DNA from 4 places in the Micromonospora sp. NPDC048839 genome. Region 3 is predicted to be linked to each of the others. Evidence: riboswitches for the same ligand, from Rfam matches in the RefSeq annotation. Region 3 holds a riboswitch; each other region holds the start of a gene.

Region 1 (5,728 bases), on a different contig from region 3:
CCCACCGATCACGCCGGGCATCCGAATCGCCACCCCATGGCGACCGGCGGCGTCCACCACGTCGCCCGAGATGACGACCGCCCCGGGCTCCCGTGCCAACAACTCGAACAGCGCCGCCAGCGTTCGGGGCGGCACGTAGCCCTGGAGCATCATCCGCGCGGTGGTGTACACCATGCTCTCGTCCCCGTAGACGGCCTCCTCGTCGGCTCCTTCGGGGAGATGCAGGTCGACCGGGTGGTCCCGGAGATATCGAAGCAGCTCGTCCGGATCGGTGGGCAGGTCGCCGTGGTACGCCGGCGACTGGAAGGCGTCGAGCTCCTTGTCGGGATCCCCGGGATCACCGAGGCGGAGCTCCGTCAGCTCGCTCCACCCGTTCGGATCGGTCTCCGGTCGATAGCGTCCCTGCGTGTACGCGACTCCGCCGGCCGACTGCCACAGTTCGCTCCGGATGGTCCGGTACGGGCCGCTGGCCGGCATGTCCCTGACTATCGCGAGGGATTCCGTGAAGACGTACTGGTCGGGTCGCGCGGTCAGCTCGGGCTGCTGCCGGGCGGCGTCCGCCGCCATCCGGAGGATCTCCGACGCGGTTGCCGTGGGCGGCGGCTTGTCGCCCACCCGCATGGTCTGGACGGCCAGCCCACCGGCGGTCAGGACGACGGCCAGCCCGAACGCTCCGGCGAGTCGCCAACCGCGCAGGAACCGGGTGTAACGTCCGGCGGAACGGCCCGTCGAAGCCACCTCGGCCCGTCGGGCGACGTGGGCGGTCAGATCTCTGAGGAGTTGCTCCTCGAAACCCTCGGTCGACTGTTCGATCTTGTTCATGGCGTCAGCTCCGTCTTGTCAGGCGAGGGTGGTGGCCGGTTGGGCGAGCACGGCGCGAACGACGCGACGGGCACGATGCAGGCGGACCCGAGCAGCGACCGGTGACATCCCGAGCACGGTCGCCGCCTCCGCGACACTGAGGCCGTCCACGGCGACGAGTTCGACGAGCGTTCGGGTGCCCTCGGGCAGCTCGCTCAACGCTCGACAGGTGCGGCGGGCCGCCGACTCGGCGTCGATCCGCTCCTCGATGCGGGCGATGTCATCGGGGCCCAGGTCCCGTCGTCCGGCCAGTCGGCCGGTCACCCGCAGCCGTTGGGCAGCCCGACGCCGCTCGTCGCCGATGACGTTGCGGGCCACCCCGTACAGCCAGCCGACCTGGCTGCCCCGGTCCGGCCGGTAGCCGTCCGCCGACTCGATCACCGCCAGGAACACGTCGGCGGTCAGGTCGGCGGCGAGGTGCGGGTCGTCGACCCGACGCGCCACGAACCGGCCCACCGCCTCCACGTGCCGCCGGTAGAAGACCTCGAAGGCCACCGGATCGGCCCCGATGCCGGCGAGGTCACCCCCCACTTCGCTGGGCTCACTCACAGGCCGTCCCCTCTCGTAACCGTCACACCCCTTCTTCGTAAGCCGGACCGCGGGTGTTACCAAACCCCCCGGCCGCAGGCGGCACGACCGGTCAGTTGGGCAGTCGCCCTGGTGATGCGGCATGATCGAAGCACCGGCGACTGGCGGCACGGGGATGGTGAAACCATCGGGGAGCCTCTCGCGGGCGTCGACCGCCTGGGCGCCTGCGTGGAGAATCCGTCATGACCACGACCAGTGGATCCGCGCAGCACCACACCCCGTCTGGCACGGCTCGGCTCCTGCCGGGCGCACCCGTCGCCGAAGCCGTCCTGGCCGAGACCGCCGCCGCTGCCGCAGCACTCCGCAGCCGCGGGATCACCCCGAGCCTCGCCACCATCCTCGTCGGCGACGACGACGCCAGCGCCGGTTACATCGCCATCAAGCAGCGCCAGGCCGCCGCGCTCGGGTTCGCCTCCCCGCACGTGCATCTGCCCGCCACCGCCACCCAGGCCGAACTGCACCAGGCCATTGCCCGCTTCAACACCGATCCCGCCGTGCACGGACTGCTCGTGCAGTACCCCGTACCGGGGCATCTGGACTACGACGCGGCGCTGCTGACGATCGACCCGGACAAGGACGTCGACGGCATGCACCCGCTGAACATGGGGCGTCTCGCCGTCGGCCTGCCCGGCCCGCTGCCCTGCACCCCCGCCGGCATCGAAGCCCTCCTGGCGTACCACCAGATCCCCGTCGCCGGACGTGAGGTCGTCATCCTCGGCCGCGGCGCCACCCTTGGCCGCCCCCTGGCGATGCTGCTCGCCCAGAAGCGCCCGACCGCCAACGCAGCCGTCACCGTCGTCCACACCGGCGTGCCCGACTGGGACCGCTACACCCGCCGCGCCGACATCCTCGTCGCCGCCGCCGGCGTACCCCGGATCGTGCGGCCCGAGCACGTCAAGCCCGGCGCCGTCGTCATCGGCGCCGGCGTCCGCTACGAAGGGCGGCGCCTCCTACCGGACGTGGACGAAGCGTGCGCCGAGGTCGCCGGCGCCATCACGCCCCGGGTCGGCGGGGTCGGTCCGACCACCGTCGCGATGCTGTTCCGCAACGCCGTGCGCGCGGCCGAGCGCGCGAGCCAGTAGCTATGCTGCTCGGTGGCACAAACGTTGCGAGGTGCCCCGCGCGAGTGGGGAGAATCGGGAAGCCGGTGTGAGTCCGGCACGGGCCCGCCGCGGTGACCGGGGAGCTGCCACCCACGCGTACCAGACGCAGCCACTGGCCCTGAGGGGCTGGGAAGGCGGGTGACCAGCGGAGATCCGGGAGTCCGAAGACCGGCCTCGCGTCATCGCCCCGTCAGGGGCGCGAGCGCAGCGGGAGCCTGCCTTGAACAACGGACTCTACGAGACCATCCACCGCCGCCGGGACGTACGTGCCCAATTCACCGGGGCGCCGATCCCCGCCGAGACATTGGATCGGATCCTCACGGCGGCGCACGCCGCACCGAGCGTCGGCCTCTCCCAGCCCTGGGACTTCATCCTGGTCCGCGATCCTGAGCTGCGGCAGGAGTTCCACCGACACGTGGAGCAGGAGCGGGACACCTTCGCGGCCACTCTCGACGGTGCGGCGGCGGAACGCTTCGCCCGAATAAAGATCGATGGCGTACGAGAGTCGACGTTGTCGGTCGTGGTCACGTACGACCCGGAGCGGGGTGGGCCGGCCGTGCTCGGTCGACACGCGATCGCCGACGCCGGCCTCTACTCGGTCTGTCTGGCGATCCAGAACCTGTGGCTGGCCGCAACCGCCGAGCAGCTCGGGGTCGGCTGGGTCTCGTTCTACCGGGAGCCGTTCCTGCGCGACCTGCTCGGTATCCCGGCCACCGTCCGCCCGGTGGCGTGGCTCTGCCTCGGCCCGGTCACCCACCTGGAGCAGACGCCGGACCTGGAGCGGCACGGGTGGCGTCAGCGACGTCCCCTGTCGTCGGTGATCCACCACGATCGTTGGTCCGAGTAACCAGGTGACTGCAGCCCCGGGCGCGCGAACGCGCGAGCCGGTAGCCAGGCTCCGCCACCACCGCCATCGGCATGATCACTTAATACTGAGTAGTCAGACCGGGTCGCCCACAACTACTCAGCATTAAGTTATCGAGCCGGCTTCCTGCGCTCGCCGCCGCACCGGATAACCTCACCGGACCCAGCCCAGGAAGCGCCGGTGCAGCAGCCCGGCGGACACCCAGGTCAGGTCCTCCGCGGCCCAGACCAGGTAGGACGCCATGTAGAGACCCAACGACACCGCCGCGCCGTCGAACTCGGCACGCAGCTCGGTACGCCGGGTCCGACAGGGCCAAGGGGCGTCACAGCCGCCGCAGGTCCACACCGGAAGGACCGGGCCATGGGTGGTCACTGCACCCTGTTCAGGGAGAGGCCGGCGGCGGACCGGGCGTGCCAGCGGGCGGCCCATTCCGCCTGACAACAGGGGTACGGGGACAACCACGCCCGCCACCAGCTATAGCCCGCACAGAAGCCGTCAACGCCGGGCAAGTCCACGGACAGGAGCCGCCCGAGGTGATCCTCGATCATTCCTGCTCCTCCCCTGGCCAGTGGCCGCGCCGGATCGGGATGCGGTGTCTAGCTCGGCAGGGCAGGTCCGCCCCACATCGGCAGGTCCGCCGCCATCGCCGCCACGACCAGACCGGCCGGTGGCGCCGGGCAAAGGTCAGCGCCACCGCCAGCAGGTAATCGTCGTACGGCACATGCTTCGGCACCCGACCTCCCGGCGAGTTGTCCCGCCGTCGCCTGGCGTGACCACTCCACCACACACCATTCGGCGGGGTCTTGTCAATCTGCAAGTTACGATAGTCAAGTGTAAGTTGCGCTTAGTTTCAGACCGTGAAGCGACCACGCTTGTACGGGCCTGGCGAGTTGGCCGCCCTGTTCAACGTGTCGCGGCAGCGGGTACTGCAGATCACCCGCCGACCCGGCTTCCCTGAGCCAATGGCCCGCCTGATCGGCACGACCATCTGGGATGCGGACGAGGTAGACGACTGGGCCAAGCACAACCGCCCACCACGCCCAACCGAAGGCGACGAAGACCGCTGACCCGGATGCGCTTACCGCAACGCCCTGCCGGACTGGATCCTTCAGTACCTGGACCTCGAAGGTGACGTGACGCGTCAGAGTTCCATGGCACCAGCCAGAGGTCATCCCCGGAGTCCTTGAATACGCATCGTGGTACGCGACAGCAAGAATCCCAGCGGGTCGGCCCTTTACTTCAGAGGAGGTGCCTGGATGCGGATCATTCGCAGTATCCCGCAGTTGGCACCTCAGGCTCTCCCGCTCCCGGCGACCTCCTCGTCGTCATTCTTGCCTGCGGCGCTCTTAGCTCCCCCCGAAACCAGCATCAAGATGATGGCGCCGGCAATCACCCAGGGCCAATAGTTGGTCTCCTCGCTGGGACGCTTCTCGGCCCAGGTGCGAACGTCCAGGTGGACCGCAGTGCGGCCGCCGTCAGGACGCAGCCGCTTGACAGTTAGGAGACTTCTCCTGCCGGCGTCGGTGAGCACACAATAACGCGCACCCACCCTCAACTCTTTGATCGGTATGGCACCATTCGGGACATAGTCGGTATTTGCCGAACACATGCTAAAGGTCGCTGCTGCGGATGCCTCGACCACCGCGATCTGGGTGCCAGCATTCGGACTCCGGACGAAAGCCTTGCCATTGTTGCCGACATCTTGCTTGGTGCCGAGCACGTCTGTGACGTTCCAGTCAGGGCAAAGAGAATCTAGGTCCGCGTAATAGCCCTGTGAGATGACCAGCGCTCCCTCGTGGCGTACGGCATCGACGACGCCCGTTCCGCTAGGTGTGGGTGCGATCCCAGCCGTGGAAGCACACGGCTCCGCCTTCTCCACCGGGGAACTCGCCGACGGAGCCGCGCTCGCTGATGGAGGCGCGCTCACAGAAGGGGAATGATCTTGCGGAGTTCGATCATCTTGAGCCTTCGACCCCTCCGAGGTCTGTCCCCCGTTCGCAAGAAGGCCCGCCGCGACCACGATCAACAGGCCCACAGCCATCACCGCGAGGCCAGTCAACACGCTCGGCCGCCTGAAGAACGACACCTGGGGCTCGGAACCTTCGCCACCTTGGGCAGAAGACCTGCGCTGCTGCTCAACCAAAGCCCCAGTAAACGTCCCGAGTGCGAGCAACATCCCAATGACGCTCGCCGCCCTGTCGGCCCGGTCGAGAGAATTCTCGCCCATGCAAACCGCCAGCAAGATCCACGTCGCCAGCGCTATGCACCCCACCACGACGGCCGGGTGCATCTTCCTGCGGCGCGTCGGTGG
Region 2 (5,728 bases), on a different contig from region 3:
CCTGGTCGCGGCGATGACCGGGAGCACCAGCGGAGAGCGGGACGAGCGCTGAGCTCGTCGGCCGGGGCGCGCGCGATCACGTGATCGAGGGCGCGCCCCGGAGCCGTCGGGCCGTGGGTGGCTGCGCAGCGCGCCGCCGTACGCCGAGGTGGTTGCTCAGAACCGTGCCGGCTCGACGTTGGCGTCACCGTCGGCGGGTTGCCCGTACAGCGATTCCTCCACCCCGATCAGGTGGTTGGCCATCCGGATCCGGGCACGCTCCGGGTCCCGGGCCACGAGGGCCTTCAGGATCGCGACGTGCTCGTCGTGGGTACGCCGGTCCGCGCCCTCCTCGTGCAGGCTCCGCCAGAGCCGCCCGCGCAGGGTACGCCCGGCGAACGCCTCGATGAGGCCGACGAGCACCGGATTGTCGGCGTGCACCGCGATGATCCGGTGGAACGCGATGTCGATCTCCATGATCCGTTCGTGCTCCTGCGGCGACCGACCGGCGATCCGCGCCGCCTCGTCGAGCAGTTCGCCCGCCTGGGCGAGGGCCTCGTCGGTGATCCTGGTCGCCGCCAGGCGAGCGGCCTCGCACTCCAACAGCCGCCGGACGATGTGCACGTGCCGTGGGTCGCCCTGGCCCTGGAAGTCGACCACGAAGCCCATCGGGGCCAGCAGCTGCGGCGCGTCGAGGTTGGTGACGTAGGTGCCGTCCCCCTGGCGGATGTTGACGATGCCGAGGATCGACAGAGCCGACATCCCCTCGCGCAGCGAGCCCCGGGAGACGCCGAGCGACTCGGCGAGGTCCTTCTCGATGGGCAGCCGGTCCCCGGGCTTGAAACGCCCTTCGAGGATCATCCGTTTGATGCCGTTCACCACCTCGTCGGTGCGCGACATGACATCCCCCTAGCGGCCGGCGGGGGTGGCCGTTCCACCCGCGATCACGTACGGCTCCGAAGATGACACCGTAGTCGGGTCCGTCGCCGCCCAGTAGCCGCCGTCGGGGAACCGGTAGAGCTCGACCGACTCCTGGCGCATCCGGGTGGAGTAACCGGGCTGACGGGGCAGGACGTAACCGCTGCCCGAGCCGGTGTCCTGGATGATGCACGGGTCGGTGAAGTGCTCGTGCAGGTGGTCGACGAACTCGGTGACCCGGTTGGTGAGATCTCCCGAGATCGCGACGTAGTCGAGCACCGACACGTGCTGGACCATCTCGCACAGCCCGACACCGCCGGCGTGGGGGCACACGGGGATGTCGAACTTCGCGGCGAGCAGCAGCACGGCGACGATCTCGTTGATGCTGGCCAACCTGCCGGTGTCCAGTTGGCAGAAGTCGATGGCCTCGGCCTGGAACAACTGCTTGAACATCACCCGGTTGTGGCAGTGCTCGCCGGTGGCGACTCCGATCGGAGCGACGGCGCGGCGCACGGCGGCGTGGCCCAGGATGTCGTCGGGGCTGGTCGGCTCCTCGATCCACAGTGGCTCGAACTGCGCCAGGGCCTTGACCCACTCGACGGCCTGACCGACGTCCCACACCTGGTTGGCGTCGATCATCAGGTTGCGGTCCGGGCCGAGGATCTCCCGGGCGATGCCGCACCGGCGGATGTCGTCGTCGAGGTTGGCGCCCACCTTCAGCTTGACGTAGCCGTAGCCGGTGTCCACCGCCTCCTGGCACAGCCGGCGCAGCTTGTCGTCGCCGTAGCCGAGCCAGCCTGCCGAGGTGGTGTAGGCGGGGTAGCCGGTCCGGTCGAGCTCGGCGAGGCGGGCCGCCTTCGTGCTCTCCTTGGCGCGCAGGATGGCCAGCGCCTCGTCCCGGGTCAGCGCGTCGGACAGGTAGCGCAGGTCCGCGATGTCGACGAGCTGCTCGGGGGACATGTCGACGAGCAGCCGCCACAGCGGCTTGTCGGCGACCCGGGCGACCAGATCCCACGACGCGTTCAGGACGGCGGCCAGCGACAGATGGACGACACCCTTCTCCGGGCCGAGCCAGCGCAGTTGGGAGTCGCTGGTGAGCAGACGGTAGACCGCGCCCATGTCCGCCGCCATCGTCGCGACGTCCACGCCGACGAGGCGCTGTGCCTGGTGGACGGCTGCCGCGACGACGATGTCGTTGCCCCGGCCGATGGTGAAGGTCAGGCCGTGGCCCGCGAGTGGCGCACCGCTGCTGTCGACGCCGTCGGTGTGCAGGACGACGTAGGTCGCCGAGTAGTCGCCGTCCTTGTTCATGGCGTCGGAGCCGTCAGCGGTCAGGGAGGTGGGGAAGCGGACGTCCTCGACGGTGACGGCGGTGATCTGCGGCATGCGCTCCTCGCCCGGTTAGGCTAAAGATCAGATGATCTCTGGGAGTATACGGAGGGTCGATCCGACGCGTCAACGACGTCGGTCATCCAGGAATCGAAGACATCCAATGTTTTTTCGTGTTGGAGATTCGTCGGTGTGCGGTCTCCTCGATCGCCGTACGCGGTCCGCAATCCCTGGGCGCGGTGGTGGCAACATTCGCCGCGCTGGTAGGAACCGTCGACCCGGGGACTGCTGCGGCGCTGCCGGCCCGAGGGGGGCGGTGGTGCGGGATGTGAACAGTGGTCCAGAAGATTGGATGTCCACTTCGGAAGGCCACATTCACGGCTGAGTATAGGCAGGGATCCTTACATCTAAAGACTTAATACATCACACCTTTCCGAATGTCGACACCTGCTCGTGTGCCGCGTGCCGCGGGGGCGTCGATCCGCCGGGCCTCGGCGCGGCTCGGCTTGGTCGGGGTGGCCGGTGACGACCGTCACGGAGGTCGCCGTCGACACGCCCGGGACCGACATGTGGGGTGTGACAACCGCAGCGTCCCTATATATGGTGTCGAGCGCAGCTGGTTCGGCCGCTCATCCGGAGCGGTCGAGGCAAGAGGGAATCCGGTGGAAATCCGGGACTGTCCCGCAGCGGTGAGTGGGAACGACAGCCGTCATGAGCACTGGGCCACGAAGCGGCCTGGGAAGCGACGGCCAGTAGGAGACCGGTCAGCCCGGTCGTGCCCACGAGTCCGAAGACCTGCCAGCGCGCCGCGCACCCGCACCCGGGTGGGCGGCGGTCCGAGGCCGCGTGGGACGGCCGACGCCACCTGACCCACGCCGTGCCGGCGTGGCGTCCGCCGGTGTCTGTCTCCACGCGTACGAGGGGCCATCAGGTCTCGAACTCGCGAGGAGTGAGTGGTGACAGTCACCGAGGTAGTCCCGGTCAGTGGCGACGCGGCCGTACGGCGCACGCCGATGCAGGTTCGCAAGCGCAACGGCACCACCGAACCCGTGGACGTGAACAAGATCGTCCGTGCGGTCGAGCGGTGGGCCGACGACCTGGCCGACGTCGACCCGATGCGGGTCGCCACCCGCACGATCAGCGGCCTGTACGACGGCGCGACGACGGCCGAGCTGGACCGGCTGTCCATCCAGACCGCCGCCGAGATGATCGGTGAGGAACCGCAGTACTCGCGCCTCGCCGCCCGGCTGCTGTCCGGCTACGTCGACAAGGAGGTGCGTCGACAGGGCATCAGCTCGTTCAGCGCGGCGATCCGGGTCGGCCACGCCGAGGGCCTGATCGGGACCGACACCGCCGCGTTCGTCGCCGCCCACGCCCCGATGCTCGACCACGCTGTCGATCCCGACGGCGACCGGCGATTCGAGTACTTCGGCCTGCGCACGGTGTACGACCGCTACCTGCTGCGCCACCCCACCAGCCGACTGGTGCTGGAGACCCCGCAGTACTGGCTCCTCCGGGTGGCCTGCGGGTTGTCCCAGACGCCGGACGAGGCGGTCGGCTTCTACCGACTGATGTCCAGCCTGGCCTACCTGCCCAGCTCACCGACGCTGTTCAACTCCGGCACCCGACACACCCAGATGTCCTCCTGCTATCTGGTCGACTCTCCGCGCGACGAGTTGGACTCCATCTACCAGCGGTACGCCCAGGTCGCCAACCTGTCGAAGTTCGCCGGCGGCATCGGCATCGCGTACTCCCGGGTCCGCTCTCGCGGCGCGCTGATCCGCGGCACGAACGGGCAGTCAAACGGGATCGTGCCGTGGCTGCGCACGCTGGACGCGAGCGTCGCCGCGGTCAACCAGGGTGGCCGGCGCAAGGGCGCGGCCTGCGTCTACCTGGAGCCGTGGCACCCGGACATCGAGGAGTTCCTGCAACTGCGGGACAACACCGGCGAGGACGCCCGGCGCACCCACAACCTCAACCTGGCCAACTGGGTCCCGGACGAGTTCATGCGCCGCGTCGAGGCCGACGAGATGTGGTCGCTGTTCGACCCGCACGAGGTGCCCGAGCTGCCCGACCTGTGGGGGGAGCGGTTCGACGCCGCGTACCGGCAGGCCGAGGCGCAGGGTCGCCACGTGCGGCAGGTCCCGGCGCGGGAGCTGTACGGCAAGATGATGCGCACCCTCGCCCAGACCGGCAACGGGTGGATGACCTTCAAGGACGCCGCGAACCGGCTGTGCAACCAGACCGCCGAGGACGGCAACGTGGTGCACCTGTCCAACCTGTGCACCGAGATCATCGAGGTGTCCAGCGACGCCGAGACCGCCGTGTGCAACCTCGGCTCGGTGAACCTCGCCGCGCACCTCACCGAGGGCGGCATCGACTGGGAGCGGCTGCGCGTCACGGTCCGTACCGCAGTCACCTTCCTCGACCGGGTCATCGACATCAACTACTACCCGACCGAGCAGGCGGCGGCGAGCAACCCGCGCTGGCGGCCGGTCGGGCTCGGGCTGATGGGCCTTCAGGACGTGTTCTTCGCGCTGCGGCTGCCGTTCGACTCGCCGGCTGCGCGGGAGCTGTCCACCCGGATCAGCGAGGAGCTGTACCTGACCGCGCTGGAGACCTCCGCCGACCTGGCGCGTCGCTTCGGCGCGCACCCGGCGTACCCGCAGACCCGGGCCGCGCGGGGCCAGCTCCAACCCGACCTGTGGGGCGTCGAGGGTACGCAGGCCGCGCGGTGGGACACGCTGCGCCAGCGGGTCGAGACGTACGGGCTGCGCAACTCGCTGCTCGTGGCGGTCGCGCCGACCGCGACCATCGCCTCGATCGCCGGTTGCTACGAGTGCATCGAGCCGCAGGTGTCCAACCTGTTCAAGCGCGAGACCCTGTCGGGGGAGTTCCTGCAGGTCAACACCGCCCTGGTACGCGAGCTGAAGGCCCGCGGCCTGTGGACCGACCGGATCCGCTCGGCGATCAAGCGGGCGGAGGGGTCGGTGCAGGACATCGCGGAGCTGCCGGCCGGCGTCCGGGAGTTGTTCCGCACCGCCTGGGAGCTGCCGCAGCGGGCGCTGATCGACCTGGCCGCCGCCCGCGCCCCGTTCATCGACCAGTCCCAGTCGCTGAACCTGTTCCTGGCCGCGCCGACCATCGGCAAGCTCTCCTCGATGTACCTGTACGCCTGGAAGGCCGGGCTGAAGTCCACGTACTACCTGCGTTCGCGCCCCGCCACCCGGATCCAGCAGGCCACCGTCGCGGTCGTCGCCCCGGTGGCGGCCGACGCGGAGGCTCTGGCCTGCTCGCTGGAGAACCCCGAGTCGTGCGAGGCCTGCCAGTGACCGCCGCCGACACCGTCACCGCCGCCGCCAGCACCACCGACACGAGGACCACGCACATGCTGCTCGACCCCGGGATGGACCTCACCCTCCGCCCGATGCGCTACCCGCACTTCTTCGACAGGTTCCGCGACGCCATCCGCAACACCTGGACAGTGGAGGAGGTCGACCTG
Region 3 (5,728 bases):
ATAGAGCCGCATCGTGACGCCGGCCTCCGCCAATGAGCCGAACTGCTCCTCACAAAAATTGAGAGTGGGCGATTCTGACTTGCCGCCCTGGTGGGTCACAGGCCGGTTCGCCCGTCGATGCACTCGCGCAGGAGGTCGGCGTGGCCAGCGTGCCGCGCATACTCTTCGATCACGTGGACAAGCACGTCGCGCGTGGCGTGGCTGCCACCGTCGACCGACACCTCGCGGCCCAGGTCGGCCTCCTCGAGGGCGTCGAGCCATTCGTCCGCCTTGGCGATCTCGGCCTTCCAGGTTGCAAAGGCGTCCTTCACCACCGCTGGGTCGGGGACCGCGCCCCCGAAGTCCCAATCCGGGTGGTCCTCGTGCTGGTAAAGGCACGGTGTGTCGGTTCGCCCTTGCAGCACACGCTGGAACCATTGGTTCTCCATCTGCGCCAGATGGCGGACCAGGCCGAGCAAGCTCAGGCTGCTGGGCGGTACCGAGCGTCGGCCGAGCTGCTCGGCGTCCAGTCCGTCGCACTTCATCTCTATGGTCAGACGGTAGTTGCCGAGATACTCCCGGTAGGTTGCCTTCTCGCCGACGGGCTGACCGAAGATCCTGGGGTCATCCTGGGGGGCGGTCCACAGTTTGCTCACGGCGCTACCAAATCGCGGGCGGATCGCACCAGTCAAGTGAGTTGCGGGTGCACCAACTTCGACGGCGGCACATCGCTGGCGAAGCTCGACTCGTCGTCCCGAAGGAACCACCGGTCCTCGGCGAGCGGGGTGACCAGAAGGATCGAGCTGCCTCAAAGTCCACCGGAGTTCACGTACGTCCGAGCACAGTCGTCCTGGTCGTCACTCAGACGAACGTCGGATCTTGCGCATGAGCATGGCCCAGACTCCGTACCCGGAGCCGACATTTCCCGTGACTGCGCCGGCAGCAGAGCCCATGAAGAGGGCGTTGGCGCAGTCCGGGCAGACCTTGCGGCCGGTGATCGTCTCTTGAAACGGCTCTTTCACCCGTCGTCTGCAGTCCGGGCACTCACGGCTTGACAGGCCCATTGGCTCTCCCCGGTCGGTTATCCAGCAGGGTATCCGGCTGCCACTACCCAATCGGTCGTCACGAGCGCCCTGACGCCTGCGAGGCGCCAGGGTGCGGCAGCAGTGCGACGAGGCCGGGGTAGGTATGCGCGTGTGATCCGGGCAGGCCCCGGCGTGCCGGCAACGCCGCCCGAGGGGTCGCAGAGGGCTCCAGGGTCAAAGGGCGGCCCGCAGCGACGCGCCCTGCGGATCGGACGGGCGGTCCCCGCATCTCAACCGGCGACGTCCACGACCACCTTGCCGTTCGCGGTGCCGCTGGCGACCAGGCGATGGGCGTCCAGGACCGTGTCGAGCGTGAACGCGCGTGGGTCCAGTCGCGGGCGCAACGCGCCGGCATCGGCCAGCGCCGCGACCTCGCGCAGAATGTCGCCCTGGTGTTCGCGGCCCTGCCCGGTCAGCAGCGGCAGCAGGGTGAACACCCCGGAGTACGTCGCTCCCCGGAACGACAGCGGGGCGAGCGAGTGCGACCCCCAACCCAACGCGCTGACCACGTGGCCGTGATAGGTGCGCACCGCCGCGAACGACGCGTCGAGGGTCGCGCCGCCCACGTTGTCGGCGATGATGTCGAACCCGACACCGTCGGTGTACCTCTGCACGTACTCCTCGACGCTTGTCGAGGTGTAGTCGATGGGCACCGCACCCAGGCTCTCGATCAGACGCATGCTCGCCGGCCCGCCCGTGGCGTACGCCTCGGCGCCGCGCGCCTGAGCGAGTTGGACGCTCACGTACCCGACGCCACCGGCGCCTCCGTGCACCAGCACCTTCTGCCCGGCCCGCACTCCGGCCCGGTCGACAAGCCCCTCCCAGGAGGTGATCGCCGCCAGGGGTAAGGCGGCGGCCTCCCGCATCGAGAGGGTGTTCGGCTTGCGGGCCAGTAGTCGGGTGTCCACGGCGGCGTACTCGGCAAGCGAACCCTGGAGGTCGCCCACGCCCCCGCACAGCCCGTACACCTCGTCTCCCGGCGCGAAGTCGGTCACGTCCGCACCGACCGCCGCGACGACGCCGGCGAGGTCGAGGCCGAGCACCGCGGGGAGCCGGATACGCGCGTGCGCGGCCTTTCCCGCCTGGATCTTCGTGTCGAGCGGGTTGACCCCGCTGGCGACGATCCGCACCAGCACCTGCCCGCGCTCGGGGGTGGGTTGGTCGATCTCCTCGATCGTCAGCGGAACGTCGAACTCCCGCAGCACCGCAGCGCGCATCGCCATCCACACTCTCCGTGATCGGGGCCTCTCGTGGACGCTATCCGACCGGATCGACGGTGGGGCGGGTTCCTCGGACCGGCCACCGCCACAACGGGCGGACCGCGTCAGGCGTCGTCGGCGCCGTCGAGCAGCGCGCGCCGCAGCGCCAGCCGGTGCTCCCGGCGGATCTCCGCCTCCCGGTACCGTCGCCGGTCCCCGTCGGTCTCCGGCAGCAGCGGCGGCACGGTACGCGGCTGCCCGTCGTCGTCGATGGCGACCATGACCAGGTGGGCGGTGGCCACGTCGGTGGGCGGCACCGCCCGGTCCCACCGGTCGGCGGTCACCTTGACGGCGACCTCCATCGAGCTGCGGCCGGCCCAGGTGATCCGGGCGTCGACGTGTACGACGTCACCGACCCGTACCGCGCGGAGGAACGCCGTCTCGTCGATGGCGGCGGTCACCGCCGGCCCGTCGGAGTGCCGGGCGGCGACCACACCGGCGACGGAGTCGATGAGGTTGAGGATCCGGCCGCCGTGCACCGTACCCATCAGGTTGGTGTGGTGCTGGTCCATGATCTGCGACAGGGTCAGGTGCGACGCCGACGGCGCTCGGCCGGCGATCGTGGTGGTGTCGTGCACAGCGGTAGTCCGTCCCTCGGGAACCCACACCGCCGGGTCGCGGACACCTGCTGACGGGGACCTGGCCGTACGCCACACGCCCGGCCCGTCACCCGCTCAGCCCACCCGCGAGGCCGACGGCAGCGCACACGGTTGTGTACGCGGCGCCGGCAGGTCTTCGGACTCGCGGGCCTGACCGGTCGGGCCGGTCCCCTACTGGCCGTCGCTTCCCAGGCCGTTGTGCCCAGTGCTGATGACGGCGGTCGTTCCCACTCACCGCTGCGGGGCAGCCCCGGATTTCCACCGGGTTCCCTCTTGCGACGCCCAGCCGGTCACGACGGGGCGAACCAGCGCCGTCGGCAGCATAGCTGGCCAGGGAATGTGTCCACCCGGGGCGTCCCGCTGCGGCGGCCCGCGACCTCGCCGTCAACTTTTGTCGTCGGAGGAAGAAGATCGCCACCTCTTGAAAAAAGTCTCGCGAGGGTGAGGATATCCAGATGCGTCGTCTCCCCCAGACTTGCGGGCGGGTGGTCTCGGGCCTCCTCGCGTTCCTCCTCGCCTCGGCGGTCGCCCTGCTCGCGTCCGCCCAACCCGCCGCAGCTCACGGGACCCTCGCCGAGTCCACACCGGCGGGCGGCGCCACCGTGCGCGAGCCGTTCACGGAGGTGCGGCTCTTCTTCACCGAGAAGGCCGCCGCCAACGCGTTCTTCACGGTCACCGCCCCGGACGGCACCCGGGTCGACGACGGCTGGTCACAGGGGGAGCCGAAGCCGCTGGCTAAGCCGGTACGGGAGTACTTCCTGGTCAACGGGCAGTTCGAGCCACGGGAGTACACGACGGGGTTCCCGGCGGTGGTGACCGTCGCCCACCTGCCCGCCAAGGGCCAGTATTCGGTGAGCTACCTGTCGGTCGCCTCGGACGGCGACACCGTGCGGGGCACCCTGACCTTCCGCTACGACGGGCGGGTGGCGGCAGCGCCGAAGGGGTGGAGCCCGCCGTCGACCCAGCCGGACCCGGCGCTGGTGGCCGCCACCGAGCAGCACAACACGTCCGGGCAGGCCTCGGCGGTGCCGACCACCGCGGATGACGCGTCGACCCCGCCGGCCGCGGCGGCCCCGTCGACCGGGTCGACCGAGGACAGCGGTTCCGGAGCGCTGGCCTGGGCCGGCTGGGCGGTGGCGGTCGCGGCGGCCGGGGCGGTGGTCGCGTACATCGTCTGGCGTCGCCGATCGGCTTCCACCGGCAGACCCACCGGCCGGGGCCGTACCTCGCCGGCGACCTCCGGTCGACGCGGCGGTGGTGCCCGGTCCACGAACAAGGCCGGCACCGGCCGGACCGTCGGGGCCAAGGCCGTCGGCGGCAAGGCTGCCGGCGGCAAGGCCAGCGGGGGCAAGACCGCCGGGGGCAAGACCGCCGGGGACAAGGCTCTCGGTGGCATGGCCGGCGTCGTCGCGCCGGCCACGGGCGACAAGCGACGGCCCACCACCGTGCCGGCGGCACGCAAGGGCAACACGGTCGTCACGGCCCGCACGGGCGTCGCGGTGGATCCGACGCCGACCGATCAGACCGTCGCCGGTACGGACGGCGAGCCGACGGTCGAGCCCGGAGCACGGCCCGACCCGGACCTCGCCGCCGCGACGCCCGGGTCCCGGCTGAGCAACACCCACCTGGCCCTGCTCGTCGGCGGGCTGGTGATCGCTCTGCTGGCCGGCTTCGGGCTGGCCCGCATCGGGACCGGCGACGAGAACCCGGCGAGCCGCGACGCCCGACAGCCCGCGGGCGGTCCGCCCGCCGCGGGGCAGGTGGGCTCCGCGAACGACGGGCACCAACACCCGGCGGGCACCGGGCCGCACACGCATCGCGGTGACGGCGCGACGGGCGAGACGCTGGCGACCGGGACGACGGTCAGCGCCGGCGGGTACACCCTGCAACCACTGGAGCGGTCCCAACCGCCCGGGGTACGCACGGACTACCGGTTCCGCATCGTCGGGACCGATCGGCAACCGGCGACCCGCTTCGCGGTCGTCCACGACAAGCCGTTGCACCTGATCGTGGTCGGCCGCGACCTGTCCGGGTACCAGCACCTGCACCCGACGATGGCGGCCGACGGCACCTGGAGCGTCCCCCTGACACTGGCCCGGCCCGGCGGCTATCGCGTCTACGCCGACTTCTCCGTCACCGCGACCAACGACACGCAGATCCCGCTCGTGCTGGGCGTCGACCACACCGTGCCCGGCGCGCACACCCCGACCGCGTTGCCGCCGGTGCAGGCCCAGGCGACGGCCGGGCCGTACGCGGTGTCGATGACCGGAACCCCGACGGTGGGGGTGACGGCGCCGATGCACTTCAAGGTCAGCGCCGGCCCGACCGTGCCCGTGCAGCTGGAGCCGTACCTGGGCGCGTACGGGCACCTGGTCGTCGTCCGCGAGGGCGACCTCGGGTACGTGCACGTCCACCCCGAGCCGGAGTTGGTCGACGGGTCGGTCAAGTTCTGGCTGACCGCCCCGAGCTCGGGCCGGTACCGGGCGTTCTTCGACTTCCAGGTCGCCGGCAAGGTCCACACCGCCGAGTTCACGATCAACGTGCCCTGAGCCGGAACTTTCTCCCCGCTGCGGCCGACCATCCCGCCAGCAGCAATCATCGGAGGAAGAACACATGCGCAGCACCAACCCGCTCGGTCCACGCCGCTTGGCCACCGTCCTCGCCGCCGCCATCCTGGCGGTGGGCGCTGCTGGTTGCGGCTCGTCCGACTCTCCGTCGGCGGCGCAGCCCGCGCCGTCCGCGTCGGCCTCGGCCAACCCGGACGCCGGTGTGCTCGGCATTCGTGACCCGTGGGTCAAGGCGGCCG
Region 4 (5,728 bases), on a different contig from region 3:
GTCCAGGCCCCGGCCGTACGCGTAGCCGCCCCACACCGCGTACACCTCGGCCAGGTCGGCGTCGCTGCGCCAGGTCCGCGCGTCGATCAGGGGCAGCAGGCCCGCGCCGTACGCCCCCGGCTTGGAACCGAAGATCCGGGCGGTGGCCCGCCGCTCGTCACCGTGCTCGGCCAGGTCGGCGGCTACGTGCGCCCGCAGGTAGTTGTCCTCGTCCGGCTCGTCCAGGGCGGCGACCCGCCGCACGGCGTCGTCGAGCAGCGCCACCACGTGCGGGAACGCGTCGCGGAAGAAGCCGGAGATGCGTACGGTCACGTCGACGCGCGGCCGGCCCAGCTCGGCGGTCGGCACCACCTCGATGCCGGTGACCCGCCGCGACCGGTCGTCCCACACCGGCCGGCAGCCCAGCAGCGCGAGCACCTCGGCGATGTCGTCGCCCTGGGTGCGCATCGCGCTGGTGCCCCAGACGGTCAGACCCACCGAGCGGGGGTACGCCCCGGTGTCGGCGAGGTGCCGGGCCAGCAACGAGTCGGCGAGGGCCACCCCGACGTCCCAGGCGTTGCGGCTGGGGATGGCCTTGGGGTCGACGGAGTAGAAGTTGCGGCCGGTGGGCAGCACGTTGACCAGGCCCCGGGTGGGTGAACCGGACGGGCCGGGCGGCACGAACCGCCCGTCGAGCGCGCCGAGGGTGTTGGTCAGTTCGTCGGTGGTCCGGTCCAGCCGGGGCACCAGCTCGGTGGCGGCGAAGTGCAGCACGGCGGCGACGTCCGGGATCGACTGGCCGGTCACCTCGGTGACCACCGCGTCGACGGCCTCGGCGTCCCAGCCCAGCGTCTCCATGCCGAGGACCAACCGCCGGGCGAGGGCCTCGATCAGGTCGACGGCGTCGGCGGCGGTGCCGGCCGGCCCGTCCACCACGTCGGTCAGCGCCGTGGGCACCGCCAGTCGTTCGCCCGGTGCCGCGAGCAGCTCCTGCTCGTCGAGGGAGTACGCGACGGCGAGCGCCTGCCGCAGGCCGGGCAGGGAGCGGGCGCCACCCCAGATCTGCGGGGCGCGCAGCACAGCGAGGACCAGGTTGACCCGGGGCTCACCGGTGGGCGCGTCGGCGAGGATGTGCAGCCCGTCGCGGATCTGCACGTCCTTGACCTCGCAGAGGTACCCGTCGAGGTGCAGCACGAACTCGTCGAAGTCGTCCGCGTCGGGCATCGCCTCGGCGTGCAGGTCGTGGTGCAGCTCCGCCGCGCGTACGAGGTCCCAGATCTGCGCCCGCACGGTGGGCACCTTCGCCGGGTCGAGGGCCTGCACGGTGGCGTACTCGTCGAGCAGTTGCTCCAGTTTGGCCAGGTCGCCGTAGGTTTCGGCGCGGGCCATCGGCGGCACCAGGTGGTCGATGACCACGGCGTGCGCTCGGCGCTTGGCCTGGGTGCCCTCGCCGGGGTCGTTGACGATGAACGGGTAGACCAGCGGCAGGTCACCGAGGACCGCGTCGGGGGCGCAGTCGGCGGCCAGGCCGAGGCCCTTGCCGGGCAGCCACTCCAGGGTGCCGTGCTTGCCCAGGTGCACCACGGCGTCCGCGCCGAAGCCGCCGTCCGCGAGCGGGGCGGCCAGCCAGCGGTACGCGGCCAGGTAGTGGTGACTCGGCGGCAGGTCCGGGTCGTGGTAGATGGCGATCGGGTTCTCCCCGAAGCCGCGCGGCGGTTGGATCAGCAGCACCACGTTGCCGAAGCGCAGCCCGGCGAGGACGATGTCGCCGCTCTCGGTGTAGAGCTGGCCGGGCGGCTCACCCCAGTGTTCCCGCATCCGCTCGCGCAGCTCGGCGGGGACCTGGTCGAACCACCGCCGGTAGGTCTGCCCCGGTATCCGGGCCTCGGCGGCGGCCAACTGCTCCGGGGTGAGCCACTCTACGTCGTGTCCACCGGCGGCGATCAGCGCGTGGATCAGGGCGTCGCCGTCGTCGGGCACCGGCGCGTCGCCCAGGTGGTAGCCGGCCTCGGCGAGCGCGGCGAGCAGTCGGACCGCCGAGACCGGGGTGTCCAGCCCGACGGCGTTGCCGACCCGGGAGTGCTTGGTGGGGTACGAGCTGAGCACCACGGCGACCCGCTTGTCGGCGGCGGGCACGTACCGCAGCCGGGCGTGGCGCACGGCGATCCCGGCGACCCGGGCGGCCCGGTCGGCGTCGGCCGCGTAGACCGACAGCCCGTCGGCGTCGATCTGCTTGAACGAGAACGGCACACTGACGATCCGGCCGTCGAACTCGGGGATGGCCACCTGCATCGCCGCGTCCAACGGGGACAGCCCGGCGTCGCTGCCGGCCCACTGCTCGCGGGTGCTGGTCAGGCAGAGCGCCTGGATGATCGGCACGTCCAGGGCGGCCAGGGCGCCGACGTCCCAGGCGTCCTCGTCGCCGCCCCCGGAGGCGTCCGCGGCGACTGCGCCACCGGCGGCCAGCACGGTGACCAGCAGCGCGTCGCAGCGGGCGAAGAGCCCGAGCGGTCCCGCGCCGGTGGTCAGCCCTCGCAGCGAGCCGCAGAAGATCGGCAGCGGGTTGCCGCCGGCGTTGTGGACCGCGTCCGCGAGGACGTCGACGAACCCGGTGTTGCCGGCCAGCGCGTGCGCCCGGTAGAAGACGATCCCCACGGTGGGCCGCTGCGGGTCGGTCGGGTGCTCGCCGTGCACGCCGTACGCGGGGGTGGGCGCGGGTGGGGCGAACCCCTCGCCGGTGAGCAGCACCGTGTCGGAGAGGAACCGGGCCAACTGCCCGAGGTTGTCCGGCCCACCCTCGACGAGGTACGCCAGCGCCTGGGTGACGACCCCGGACGGCACTGTGGAGATGGCCATCAGCTCCGCGTCGGGCAGCGCCTCGCCGCCGAGCACGACCGTCGGCACACCGGTGGCGAGCACCGCGGCGAGGCCGTCCGGCCACGCCTGCCGACCGCCGAGCAGGCGTACGACGACGAGGTCGACCCCGTCGAGCAGGGCGGGTACCTCGTCGGCGGCGACCCGCGCGGGGTTGGCGAGCCGGTAGTCGGCGCCGCTGGCTCGGGCGGCCAGCAGGTCGGTGTCGGCGGTGGAGAGCAGCAGGATGCGCACGGCGGGCTCCGGGGAGTCACGCCCTGGCCGCTCACGGAGGCGACCTGGACGAAGCGGGTGGGTGCGGCGTCAGCCGGTACGACGGCGCGGCCGGACGCACCGACACGGGCGTCGGGGCCGGTCAGCGCCGGGCGCTCGGCTCAGCGGTGCCGGAAGCCAGTGCCCCGGAGTGCAGTGCGACGATGATCGTCGATGAATGAGACGCCGTGCGTCATCGGGTCCTCCTCGGGTGTCCACGCCCTGGGGTACATCCCGACGGCCGAAGTATCCTGGCTTCCGGATCGACGCTCTCCCCCGGCCTTCCAACCGCAGACACACGGTCGTGACTCACGAGGGGGGATCGCTCCCCGGTGACAGTGGCGGGACCGCGTCGGAATCGCACCGACTTCCTTCACTGCCGTCAGGCCGCGAATGCTGCCACACCCCTCCGCCGCCGGTCAACGCCGACCCGACGTCGCGAAGCGGGCGACATCCATCGAAAACTACCAATGGTTGCGGGCGAGGAAGCCCTGCTTCGCCGGCGTCAGGTCAATGTGCCGCGTCCTTTGCTCTGCTTCAACCCGCGCAACAATGCGACGCCTTACTGGTGCGTCGGTTGAAGCAGAGCAAAGGACGCGCGCACGTCCCCTGGCCTGCGCCTATCGTTCGCGGGACGGTGGCATCCGGCGCGGTCACCTAGGATCGGTGATCACTGGCCCAACGTCCGCGATCAATCTCGGGGGTCGATCACCATCAGCGCCGCCCGATTCCACCACCTCGCCGGTCGGGTCTGGATCTGCCCTGGCGGCTCGGACCCGGACGCGGTCCAGGCCGGCGTCGCCGTCGTCGCCGACGAGCACGGCAGTGTGATGATCGACGCTGGGCAGAGCCCCGCGCACGCCCGGGAGATCCAGGCCGCGCTGGCCGCCGCAGGCCTTCCGCAGCCGCGCTGGCTCGTCTACACCCACCACCACTGGGACCACGTCTGGGGCGCCTGCGCCTGGCCCGGAGTGGAGATCGTCGGGCACGAGACGGCCGTACCGTTGCTGCGCGCCGAGGCCGCCCGCCCGTGGAGTCACCGCTACCTGCGCGAGCAGGTACACGCCGATCCACGCCTCGGCCCGAGCTTCCGGGCCCGGGCGCTCGCGGTGGACTCCTGGGAGGATTTCGCTATCCTGCCGCCCACCCGGGTCTTCGCCGATCTGGACGAGCTGCCGGTCGGGGTTCGGCTACGCCACGTCGGCGGCGGCCACGCGACGGACTCGACGGTGGTGCTGGTGCCGGACTCGGGCGTCATGCTGCTGGGCGACTGCTTCTACCCGCCGCCGGCACACCTGCGCCGACCGGAGGACGGCATCGACCTCGACTTGGTCCGGCGACTGCTCGACGACACCTACCACTGGTACGTCTCCAGCCACGCCGAGCCGATGACACGTGAGCAGGCCCGCTCGGTCGTCGAGGCCGCCTGAGCGGACGGGCCTCAGCGGGCGTGGCGTTCCGGGTGTGCGCGGTTCCACACCCGCATCCGTTCCGGGTAGCCGGTGCGGCCCGCCTCGTACAGCGGCACCGCGTGCTTGCGGGCGATGGACCCGGCCGCGCGGGGCGTGCCGGTGCGTCGGCGGATCCACTCCCCGTCGTGGGCGATCGCCACCACCGTGGTGTCCGTCGCGGTGGTCTCCGGCTCCAGGTAGAACTCCACCCCGCGCCGGCTCGTGACGAACGCCTCCAGCGCGGCGAGGTCATCCCGGGTCGCCTCCCGGTCCAGCTTCGTCGGGGTCGCCTCGGCGCCCCGTGACCGGCGACTGAACCAGCTCATGCCCCACCCCTTCCCTCGACGCCCCTCCAGTGCAGCACCGAATCCTGGCAATACGCTGCACGGCGGATGGGAGACAGCTGACCCGACGGGGGTGGAACCCGCCACGCGTGGGCGGTGTCATGAGTGTGACCCGAACGGAGGTTTCCCCTGGACGACGACGCGCTCGTCACCCGCGCTCGCTCCGGTGACCTGGAGGCGTACGACCTCCTGGTCGCCCGGCACACCGCGTCCGCGTACCGGACGGCGGCGCTGCTCGGCGCGGGCTCGGACGCCGAGGACGTCATCCAGGAGGCGTTCGTGAAGGCGTACCGCAAGTTGTCCCGTTATCGGGGCGAGTCGTCCTTCCGGTCCTGGTTGCTCGCGATCGTCGCCAACGAGACCCGCAACCTGCACCGGTCGCGCGGCCGCCGCGACGGGCTCGTCCTGCGCGCCGCGGCGGCGGACCCGACGGCGGAGTTCGCCGAGGACGGCGCGGTGGGTGCGGTCCTCGCCGGGGAGCGCCGCGCCGCCCTGGTGCGGGCACTGCGGCAACTGCCGGTACGCGACCGCGAGGTGATCGTCTGCCGGTTCTTCCTCGACCTCAGCGAGGAGGAGACGGTGGCGGCACTGGGCTGGCCCCGGGGCACGGTGAAGTCGCGCACGTCCCGGGCACTGGCGAAGCTTCGCGGCCTGCTCGACCGGGAGGAGGTCCGGCATGGGTGACCTCGAACGGGAACTGCGGGACCTGTCCGCCTGGCTGGAAACGCCCGAGCCGCCCGACGTGCGGGCCCAGGTCCGAGGGCGGCTGCACCGGCCGGTGCGACGGTGGCGTCCGCTCGCTGCGGCGGCGCTCGCCGCCCTGCTGCT

What was found. Region 3 has a riboswitch for cobalamin ahead of AB0C25_RS03900 (acyl-CoA thioesterase). Riboswitches for the same ligand answer to the same signal wherever they lie in the genome.
Region 1: linked by a shared signal. The riboswitch ahead of bluB (5,6-dimethylbenzimidazole synthase) and the one ahead of AB0C25_RS03900 (acyl-CoA thioesterase) in region 3 are both predicted to bind cobalamin.
Region 2: linked by a shared signal. The riboswitch ahead of AB0C25_RS10935 (ribonucleoside-diphosphate reductase subunit alpha) and the one ahead of AB0C25_RS03900 (acyl-CoA thioesterase) in region 3 are both predicted to bind cobalamin.
Region 4: linked by a shared signal. The riboswitch ahead of cobN (cobaltochelatase subunit CobN) and the one ahead of AB0C25_RS03900 (acyl-CoA thioesterase) in region 3 are both predicted to bind cobalamin.

Annotation. Positions count from the first base shown of each region.
Region 1 is NZ_JBEZGL010000035.1:13,346-19,073, forward strand. It holds gene AB0C25_RS35730 (CU044_5270 family protein) at 1-822, opposite strand, end outside; gene AB0C25_RS35735 (sigma-70 family RNA polymerase sigma factor) at 841-1,410, opposite strand; gene AB0C25_RS35740 (bifunctional 5,10-methylenetetrahydrofolate dehydrogenase/5,10-methenyltetrahydrofolate cyclohydrolase) at 1,632-2,531, shown strand; cobalamin riboswitch at 2,544-2,744, shown strand; gene bluB (5,6-dimethylbenzimidazole synthase) at 2,773-3,399, shown strand; gene AB0C25_RS35750 (hypothetical protein) at 3,571-3,789, opposite strand; gene AB0C25_RS35755 (DNA-binding protein) at 4,275-4,484, shown strand; gene AB0C25_RS35760 (hypothetical protein) at 4,709-5,728, opposite strand, start outside.
Region 2 is NZ_JBEZGL010000004.1:507,791-513,518, forward strand. It holds gene AB0C25_RS10920 (ATP-binding cassette domain-containing protein) at 1-52, shown strand, start outside; gene AB0C25_RS10925 (FadR/GntR family transcriptional regulator) at 157-879, opposite strand; gene AB0C25_RS10930 (enolase C-terminal domain-like protein) at 889-2,283, opposite strand; cobalamin riboswitch at 2,827-3,044, shown strand; gene AB0C25_RS10935 (ribonucleoside-diphosphate reductase subunit alpha) at 3,240-5,558, shown strand; gene AB0C25_RS10940 (ribonucleotide-diphosphate reductase subunit beta) at 5,615-5,728, shown strand, end outside.
Region 3 is NZ_JBEZGL010000002.1:154,646-160,373, forward strand. It holds gene AB0C25_RS03885 (GNAT family N-acetyltransferase) at 1-99, opposite strand, end outside; gene AB0C25_RS03890 (DinB family protein) at 96-635, opposite strand; gene AB0C25_RS03895 (zinc-dependent alcohol dehydrogenase family protein) at 1,295-2,287, opposite strand; gene AB0C25_RS03900 (acyl-CoA thioesterase) at 2,389-2,901, opposite strand; cobalamin riboswitch at 3,032-3,247, opposite strand; gene AB0C25_RS03905 (copper resistance protein CopC) at 3,378-5,471, shown strand; gene AB0C25_RS03910 (copper chaperone PCu(A)C) at 5,536-5,728, shown strand, end outside.
Region 4 is NZ_JBEZGL010000005.1:36,121-41,848, forward strand. It holds gene cobN (cobaltochelatase subunit CobN) at 1-3,087, opposite strand, end outside; cobalamin riboswitch at 3,350-3,479, opposite strand; gene AB0C25_RS11405 (MBL fold metallo-hydrolase) at 3,861-4,535, shown strand; gene AB0C25_RS11410 (hypothetical protein) at 4,547-4,882, opposite strand; gene AB0C25_RS11415 (RNA polymerase sigma factor) at 5,090-5,584, shown strand; gene AB0C25_RS11420 (hypothetical protein) at 5,577-5,728, shown strand, end outside.